Regions from separate parts of the Shewanella sp. POL2 genome, predicted to be linked through region 2. Evidence: predicted binding sites of a transcription regulator. Region 2 holds the regulator's gene; each other region holds the start of a gene.

Region 1 (3,289 bases), on a different contig from region 2:
AGAAAAGTGTTGGTCATTGAATCAGCATGAAAGTAGTGTATACCTTCAAGAAACAAAAAGCCCCAACAGCAAAGCTGTTGGGGCTTTGATACTTTATGCATGCATTTATACCGTGAGTAATGGCATGCATCTAGCCATTACAGGCTGTAGTACATTTCAAACTCTAATGGGTGAGTTGTACGGCTTACACGCTCAGCTTCTGCAGATTTCAGTGCAATGTAAGATTGGATGAAATCTTCGCTAAATACACCACCGCGAGTTAAGAACTCATGGTCAGCTTGTAAGTTTTCAAGGGCGTTTTCTAATGAAGTTGCCACTTGTGGGATTTCAGCCGCTTCTTCTGCTGGCAGATCGTACAAGTCTTTATCCATCGCTTCGCCTGGATGGATCTTGTTTTGGATACCGTCGATACCCGCCATCAGCAGTGCTGCGAAACCTAAGTATGGGTTTGCATGTGGATCTGGGAAGCGAGTTTCGATACGACGACCTTTAGGGCTTGGTACCACTGGAATACGGATTGAAGCGCTGCGGTTACGTGCTGAGTAAGCTAACATCACTGGTGCTTCGAAGTGTGGCACTAAACGCTTGTAAGAGTTAGTGCTTGGGTTAGTGAAAGCGTTCAGCGCGCGAGCGTGCTTGATGATACCACCGATGTAGTACAGTGCGGTTTCACTTAAACCTGCGTATTTGTCACCTGCGAACAGGTTTACGCCATCTTTCGCCAGAGATTGATGAACGTGCATGCCGCTACCGTTGTCGCCAACGATTGGCTTAGGCATGAAAGTCGCAGTCTTACCGTAGGCGTGAGCCATGTTGTGTACTACGTACTTCAGAATTTGGATTTCGTCCGCTTTCTTAGTCAGGGTGTTGAAGCGAGTTGCGATTTCGTTTTGACCCGCAGTCGCCACTTCGTGGTGGTGAGCTTCAACTACTTGACCCATTTCTTCGAGCACTAAACACATAGCGCTACGTAAGTCTTGTGATGAGTCAACAGGCGCAACTGGGAAGTAACCGCCTTTCACGAATGGACGGTGACCAGTGTTGCCACCTTCGTAGCTAGTGCCAGAGTTCCATGCCGCTTCTTTAGCGTCGATTTTCACGAAACAACCAGACATGTCAGTACCGAAACGAACATCGTCGAACAGGAAGAATTCTGGTTCTGGTCCAACTAATACAGTGTCAGCGATACCGGTAGAGCGTAAGTATTCTTCCGCTTTTTTCGCGATAGAACGTGGGTCGCGGTCATAACCAGTCATAGTGCCTGGCTCGAGAATGTCACAGCGGATCAGTGCAGTGGTTTCTTCGGTGAATGGATCCAGTACGAACGTAGTTGGGTCTGGCATCAGTACCATGTCTGATTCGTTAATGCCTTTCCAGCCAGCGATTGACGAGCCGTCAAACATTTTACCGTCTTCGAAGAAGTCAGCGTCTACCTGATGAGCTGGAATAGATACGTGCTGCTCTTTACCTTTGGTGTCGGTAAAACGTAAATCAACAAACTTAACTTCTAATTCTTCAAGTTGCTTTAAAACTGATTCAACTGACATTCTCAAGTCTCCGGTAGGGTAAAGGGATGTCCCTTCTATAATCTTTTAACTCAAGTTGTGCTTGAGCCAAACTTACTAGCTATAAAGCGATATCCATGCCAACAATTTAAGTTGTTGATAATTAATGAATATGTGTTTTATTGCACTATCTTTAACTCTGTGTTGCACTTTATTGGTGCGTTTTGATGTGGCATTTTGGTGCATTCATCCATTTTGGTGCGCGCCATTCGCCCCCCATTTTAGTGCAGTGACGATGAGCATCGGCTTGCTTGGTTAATTCATATCCATATTCAAGCTGAGCAGCATACTCGTTGTTAGCCTGTTACTATCCATTAGGCTCAGCAAAACAGAATGAATTTAGCATATAAATAAGTCTAGATAACCGCGTAAGCTCACTGTTTTCAGTGCTCGCCATAATGTCACAAAACAGTGAGATGCTAAGCTGTTTTTCTGATAATGATTTTGGCTTGTTTTCATTGCTTATCATTAAAAATCAATTGATTAGTCTTGTTGTTCTTAGGTGGGAATAGAGTTTATTGAAACTGCGTCTAAAGCCATTTATTTAGGCTATAGAGAAAATACTTAGGTAGCTGTTTGGCATACTGATGTGTTTGGACGAAAAAACGGGGCTGCCGAATTGGGGTTATTCGCTATACTTATGGCGGCCTTGAGCGCATAGTCTGCAATGACATTCCAGTGAAAAATAGTAATTTCAGCTGGTTAGTCGTATTGAGTTCGAGATAACGTGGCAATTGTCTGCGCGTTAACGGTGCATTTGGGTTATTTGCCTTATCGCCATAACTGATTCGTTAGCATAGGCCCCAAAAAATAGTTTTATAAGTGTTCAAAAATAATCCTGTGCGATATGGCCGCTCTGGAGTAGAATGTCACGCTTTTTTATGGCGACTCAACGTAGATTGCTGTAACGAATATTGTAATATCCCTAATTTTGTTTGATGGTAAGAGGTTTATCTGTGCTAGAGAATTTACGTAACATCGCCATTATTGCGCACGTTGACCATGGCAAAACGACCCTGGTTGACAAGCTGCTGTCGCAATCAGGAACCCTTGAGACCCGGGGAGAAGCTACTGAGCGGGTGATGGACTCCAACGATCTTGAAAAGGAGCGTGGAATCACGATTCTGGCAAAGAACACTGCCATCAAGTGGAACGACTACCGCATCAACATCGTAGACACCCCAGGCCACGCCGACTTCGGTGGTGAGGTTGAGCGCGTTCTGTCTATGGTTGACTCAGTATTACTGCTGGTTGACGCCGTTGACGGTCCAATGCCACAGACTCGCTTCGTAACCAAGAAAGCGTTCGCCCAAGGCTTAAAGCCAATCGTTGTTATCAACAAGATTGACCGTCCAGGTGCACGCCCTGATTGGGTTATCGACCAAGTATTCGACCTGTTCGATAACTTAGGTGCGACCGACGAGCAATTAGATTTCCCAATCGTTTATGCTTCTGCATTAAACGGTTTTGCAACTTTAGATCCGGATGTCGTCAGTGAAGATATGACGCCACTGTTCCAGACGATCATTGAAAAAGTATCTCCACCTGCAGCAGATGCTGAAGGTCCGTTCCAGATGCAAATTTCTCAGCTTGATTACAACTCTTACGTAGGTGTAATCGGTGTTGGTCGCATCAAGCGTGGTAGCATCAAAGCTAACCAACAAGTGAGCGTGATCGGTGCCGACGGTAAAGTACGCAACGGTAAAATGGGCCAAGTATTAGGT
Region 2 (3,289 bases):
CGCCTTAGCGGCCAACCCCAAGTTTATTCTGCTTGATGAGCCCTTTGCGGGCGTTGATCCGATCTCCGTTATCGATATCAAGAAAATTATCGAGCAGCTTAAGAGCCGAGGCCTTGGAGTACTTATCACTGACCACAATGTGCGCGAGACCTTAGACGTCTGTGAACATGCTTACATTGTGAGTCACGGTAATCTTATTGCCGAGGGCACACCCGCAGAGATCTTAGACAATCAGCAAGTTAGGGCTGTGTACTTAGGTGAACAATTCAGGCTATAGTTACTAAAACAAAGCTAATAAGCCTTGAATTTGAGAGCGCTAGGCTCCATCCATATGATATCAAGCGACCTAAACTCACAATAATAACCTAGGGATCAGCGGTAACATGAAAGCGTCACTCCAGCTCAAACTGGGTCAACAGTTAACCATGACGCCACAACTTCAGCAGGCCATTCGCCTGCTGCAACTGTCGTCATTGGAACTGCAACAAGAAATCCAGCAAGCCTTAGACTCTAATCCTCTTCTCGAGCTGGAAGAGGAGCAATTTGACGCGCCTAGCGAACGTAAGCAAGATATCGCCGATACCGACTTTAGCGAAACGACTGCCCAGCCACAGGAACAAGATAACTCCACCGTGGACATTGCCGAGTCGCTGACCAAAGAATCTCTGCCCGAAGAGTTACCCATGGATACCACTTGGGATGAAGTCTTTACCGCATCGCCAAACTCAGGTTCTGGCGCCAGCCGTGAAGATGACATGCCCTTCCAAGGGGAAACTAGCGAGGGGTTGTACGAACATTTAGAATGGCAAAAAAACCTCACACCCTTCTCTGAAACCGATTTAGCCATTGCCACCGCGATTATTGATGCCATTGACGATCAAGGTTATCTCACTCAAAGCACTGAAGATATCCTCGAAGCCATGGGCAATCCCGAGATTGAACTCGACGAAGTTGAAGCCGTGCTCAAGCGTATTCAACATTTCGACCCCGTTGGTGTCGCGGCAAGGGATTTAAGCGAATGTTTACTGATCCAGCTATCTCATTTTTCGCCTGATACCCCTCACATCGAAAACGCCCGCATGCTGATCAAAGATCATTTAGATCTGATCGCCGCTCGCGACTTTAGGCTGTTAATGCGTAAGACCAAACTGAAAGAAGACGAGTTAAGGGACAGTATTGCGCTGATCCAAACCTTAAATCCTCGCCCCGGTTTACTCATCACCCCTGTCGATGAAGAATATGTGATCCCCGATGTATCGGTGTCGAAGAAAAACGGCCGTTGGGTGGTCGAATTAAACCCTGACTGCATGCCAAAAATCAACGTAAATCAGCAATATGCAGCAATGGCCCGAAGTTCAAAAAATCAAGCTGATAGCCAATTTATTCGTGGCCATCTGCAAGAGGCTAAATGGTTTATCAAAAGCCTTGAAAGCCGCAACGAAACACTGCTCAAGGTGGCAAACTGCATAGTGCAATACCAACAGGGTTTCTTCGAATATGGCGAAGAAGCCATGAAACCTATGGTCCTTAACGATATCGCCGAAGCGGTAGAAATGCATGAGTCCACCATTTCACGGGTGACGACTCAAAAATACATGCATACCCCAAAAGGACTTTTTGAACTAAAATATTTCTTCTCAAGCCACGTCGGGACGGATGATGGCGGTGAGTGCTCATCCACAGCAATCAGAGCTTTCATTAAGAAACTGGTTGCAGCGGAAAACCAGAAAAAACCATTAAGCGACAGCAAGATGGCTCAACTTCTGGCAGAACAGGGAATTAACGTTGCGCGCAGAACCATTGCGAAGTACCGAGAAGCGATGCTTATTCCCCCTTCCAATCAGCGTAAAAGCTTATAGCCTATTGTGAGTATCGGAGGACGTTTCTATGCAAATAAACCTAAGTGGACACCATATCGAGATTACTGAATCGTTACGGGCATATGTTGAGGAAAAGTTTTCAAAACTTGAACGTCATTTCGAACAGATCAATAATGTGCACGTTGTGCTCAATGTTGAGAAAATGCAACAGATTGCCGAAGCGAGAATCAACCTCACCGGTGGTGAAGTCTTCGCGACTTCAGAGCATGCAGATATGTATGCTGCCATAGACGTCCTGATTGATAAACTTGATCGTCAGGTTATTAAACACAAAGAGAAGTTAACAAAACACTAGCAATGGAACTTCGTACCATACTGCGGCCGGAGTGCACAACCTGCGCCACTCCGGGCAGTAAGAAAAAGGTACTGGAACTCATCAGCGACTTAGCCGCTGCCCAGTACCCCACCCTCTCATCTCAAGAGATCTTCGAAAGCCTCGTGGCGCGCGAAAAGATGGGTAGCACAGGTATAGGTAACGGTATCGCCATTCCACATGGTCGATTAACCGATATAACACAACCCATAGCGATATTGATAAAATGTGAGGAGCCGATAGCCTTTGATGCTATCGATAAACAACCCGTCGATATTTTATTTGCACTACTCGTGCCTGCCGACCAATGTCAGCAGCACCTAAGTACCTTGTCATGCATGGCTGAAAAGCTCAGTGACAAGCAAATATTAAAACAATTGCGCAAGACGCATGATGAAACGGAACTCTATCAGGTAATCATTGGATGAAACTGGTCATAGTGTCAGGGCGTTCAGGCTCAGGCAAATCGGTCGCACTTAGAGTGCTTGAAGATCTCGGCTACTATTGTGTCGATAATTTGCCTTTGCCGTTGATTGGTAGTTTGCTTGAACAGCTCAAAGGCAGTAACGATCTCGTTGCTATCAGTGTTGACGTGCGCAATTTACCAGAGCAAGACAAAGTCCTGGTTAAACAGCTTGCCAGCCTGCCTACGGGCACTGAACTCACCAGCTTCTTCTTAAACTCCAGCGATAAAGTGTTGCTCAAACGCTACAGTGAAACGCGGCGCTTACATCCCTTATCGAAGAGCCGAGTGTCACTGCAAGAAGCCATCAAGCTTGAAGGCAAATTGCTCGAGCCGCTGTCACAGCAGATGGATCACTATATAGATACCTCGAATCTGAATATCTATGAACTCAGCGACCAAGTGCGGCAAATACTCCTTGGCAGTGTCGATAAGGAACTGGTGATCAACTTCGAGTCCTTCGGTTTTAAGCATGGTATGCCGACCGAAGCTGACTTTATGTTTGATGTGCGCTTTTTGCCAAATCCCCATTGGGAACCGGAGCTTAGACCTCTCACCGGTTTAGATGAACCCGTAGCGGAGTTTTTAAATCGTCAGCCACTGGTGAATAAGTTCATCTGGCAAATCGAGAAT
Region 3 (3,289 bases), on a different contig from region 2:
TCCTTGATGGCCAAAGAGAAAGTTCATATCGAGATCAAAATACTGCTGTACCCCAATCCATTCGCCCGCCATTGAACCGAGCACAACCACCACTAAGGCTACCCAGAGTACGTTAACGCCTATTCGTTGATATTTGGGTTCATGGCCCGATAACGCAGGTGCAATATACAGCCCTGTACCTAACCAAGCAGTTGCGATCCAAAATACGGCTAATTGGGTGTGCCAAGTACGCGTTACTGAATAGGGAAGTATTTCCGCAATAGGTAAACCATAAAACTCTTGGCCTTCTACCGCATAGTGAGCGGTAATACCTCCGAGTAAAATTTGCAATAAAAAGAGACCTATCGCCGTAATGAAGTATTTGCCGACGGCTTTTTGTGAAGCGGTTGGTTTAGTGAAAAACAGCGGGTCTTGTTCCGACGGCTTAGGCAGACTTTCGTGCTTACCGCTGGCATGGTGCCATAGCAATCCACCAATACCCGCTATCAGGGTCACGATACTGAGTATCGACCAGACAATATTATCCGAGGTGGGAGTATTGCCTAATTGAGGATCGAACGGCCAGTTATTAGTGTATGTATAGGGTGCATCTGGGCGTTCAGTGATGGCAGCCCAAGCCCCCCAAAACAGGAACGCATTAAGTTGTTCACGGCGTGTAACATCGGGCACTGTGCCCTCTTTCATGGCGTATTGTTCGCGTAGTGAACTGAGTTTAGGGTCATCACCAAACAAGGATAAATAGTGTTGATTAACCGTGCGAATTGCTTCTACTCGTGTGGTCGATAGCCTAATAAGCTGAGTGCCATCGATCTGTTGTTCAACACTGTTATGGCGTAAATCATCCCTTAATGCTTGTTCAAGCCCCGCTTTTTCTTGGGAACCTAGTTGCTCGAAAGGCGTTTGATATTGTTGCTTGGCGCGCAGGTCGAGCCAAGCTTGGGCTTCTCTGTGTAACCAGTCTGCGGTCCAATCGGGGGCGACATAGGAGCCATGTCCCCAAATCGAACCGAGTTGATGGCCGCCCATTGATCGCCATACTAATTGACCTTGTTCTATATCATGTTCACTAAAGATAACTTGGCCATTCACATCGACAAATGCACTGGGAATGGGTGGTTTTTCTCGATAAATTTCACTGCCTACGCTCAGTAGTACAGTAAATGAGGCAATCAACACTAATAATAGTGCGATAGCGGTGAGTTTTTGTTTGCTCATAAATCCCCTTAATCCAACGTCATTTTGATACCTGTAATTTGCTATTGCGCAATATGTGCCAAGTATTTTTGTCATTGAAAATAAAGGAAAAAATTTAATTTAAATTATTAATAGTGTTTTTTTGATAGCAATAAAAATTGTCATAATGACATTAATTGTCTTTATGACAGCCATTGGTGGGCCAATGTTGATAACACAATGAACTATTCAATTTAATGTGCTCTTTCAAGGTATTGCGGCGATAAATATAGTTAGGTGTGTGTTTTTATCAATATGGTGTCTTTTTAGATGGTTACCGATATTTTTTTGATTAAAAATGGAAAGTTTGTGTCGGATTTATTTTTAAAGAACTTGATAAATATAAGCTTTATTTTGTTTATGCTTATGGTTTGATGTTCAGGTTGTATTTGTCTTTTTATGTGTTTTTATCTGAAAATTAGCCTAAAGTTACTGTTGATGATTATTTTAGTGTAGATGATTGAAATTTAATATTTAAAACTCCAATAATCTGCATTTTTTATGCTAGTATAGAAACACTGAAATTTTTAATTGAGTCATTTTTAATCTAGGTGTTTTTGCTATCGTTTAGCTGAGCCAGCAGCATTTAAGGAGGCATGTGTGGATGCAGATTCCATCAATAGTTTTTTTCTGATCGGTGCCTTACTTACTGCCGTGAGTGTTTTGCTTAGTCCCATGTCATCCCGTCTTGGGATTCCTATCTTATTAATTTTCCTCGCCGTAGGTATTCTTGCTGGTGAAGATGGTCCCGGCGGTATTCTCTTCGATGATTATTCAACCGCTTATCTTGTCAGTAACTTAGCCTTAGCCATTATTTTGCTCGATGGCGGTATGCGCACTCGGGTCGCGAGCTTCAGGGTCGCACTGTGGCCTGCGTTATCCTTGGCAACCTTTGGGGTGGCGATCACCACCAGTATCACAGGCATTATGGCTGCGTGGCTATTTGACTTACATTGGCTACAAGGTTTGCTTGTGGGAGCTATTGTCGGCTCTACCGATGCGGCGGCGGTATTCTCACTGTTAAAGGGACGCAGCCTTAATGAGCGGGTTGGAGCAACGCTGGAAATCGAATCGGGTAGTAACGACCCTATGGCGGTATTTTTAACTGTCACCTTGATTGCCATTCTCGGCAATGTCGATGCCGAGCTCTCTGCAAGCTTTATGCTGATTAGCTTTATTAAACAATTTGGGCTGGGAATTTTATTAGGCTTGGGTGGTGGCTGGCTGCTATGGAAATTGGTGAACTTAAGTCAACTAGCTGAAGGTCTATATTCGATTCTCGTGCTCAGTGGCGGCCTTATTATTTACGCTGCATCGAACAAGCTAGGTGGCAGTGGCATTCTGTCGATTTACTTAGTTGGCCTATTCCTCGGTAATAAGCCAACTCGTGGACGTCATGCGATATTAAACGTATTGGATGGAATGACTTGGGTGAGTCAAATCGGCATGTTTCTCGTCTTGGGACTACTCCTAACCCCCTCGGATCTATTAGATATTTGGCTGCCGGGCTTAGCACTGGCCTTTGGGATGATCCTGTTTGCCAGACCTTTAGCGGTATGGCTAAGTTTGCTGCCCTTTAAGAGTTTTAGCAGCCGTGACCGCTGGTTTATCTCTTGGGTCGGGCTTCGTGGTGCCGTGCCGATTATTTTAGCGGTATTCCCAATGATGGCTGGGCTTCCTGGGGCACAATTGTATTTTAACTTGGCCTTTTTTGTGGTGTTAGTCTCTCTGCTAGTCCAAGGGGCGTCACTCACTACGGCTGCACGCTTAGCAAAGGTAGAATTGCCCCCAAAGCCTTTGCCCGTTTCGCGTTCGGGGGTTGAAATTTACCCGAGCAGCGAATGGGAAGTGTTTGTCTATCGTTTGAGTGAAAGTAAGTGGTGTATTGGTGAACCGCTAAAACGCTTAGCAATGCCCGATGGTACTCGCATTGCGGCAGTATTTCGCAATAACAGGTTATTGCATCCTTCGGGAAGTACGTGCTTAGAGGCGGGTGATATTCTGTGCGTACTCGGGCAGGAAAAGAGCCTTGAAGCATTGAGTAACCTCTTTAGCC

What was found. Region 2 encodes sigma-54, which starts transcription at its own class of promoters, with help from an activator protein. Its sites were predicted from a motif close to GTTGGCACGNNNNTNGNNT; they were not measured.
Region 1: a site for sigma-54 is predicted at 1,632-1,650, ahead of glnA (glutamate--ammonia ligase). Genes of this name have one in related genera too.
Region 3: a site for sigma-54 is predicted at 1,260-1,278, ahead of SHEWPOL2_RS03235 (nitric-oxide reductase large subunit). Genes of this name have one in related genera too.

Annotation. Positions count from the first base shown of each region.
Region 1 is NZ_AKZL01000002.1:31,026-34,314, reverse strand. Features, by position in the region: gene glnA (glutamate--ammonia ligase) at 138-1,547, opposite strand; gene typA (translational GTPase TypA) at 2,522-3,289, shown strand, end outside.
Region 2 is NZ_AKZL01000133.1:3,190-6,478, forward strand. Features, by position in the region: gene lptB (LPS export ABC transporter ATP-binding protein) at 1-277, shown strand, start outside; gene SHEWPOL2_RS20870 (RNA polymerase factor sigma-54) at 384-1,859, shown strand; gene hpf (ribosome hibernation promoting factor) at 1,888-2,175, shown strand; gene ptsN (PTS IIA-like nitrogen regulatory protein PtsN) at 2,178-2,621, shown strand; gene rapZ (RNase adapter RapZ) at 2,618-3,289, shown strand, end outside.
Region 3 is NZ_AKZL01000008.1:4,261-7,549, forward strand. Features, by position in the region: gene SHEWPOL2_RS03235 (nitric-oxide reductase large subunit) at 1-1,215, opposite strand, end outside; gene SHEWPOL2_RS03240 (potassium/proton antiporter) at 1,834-3,289, shown strand, end outside.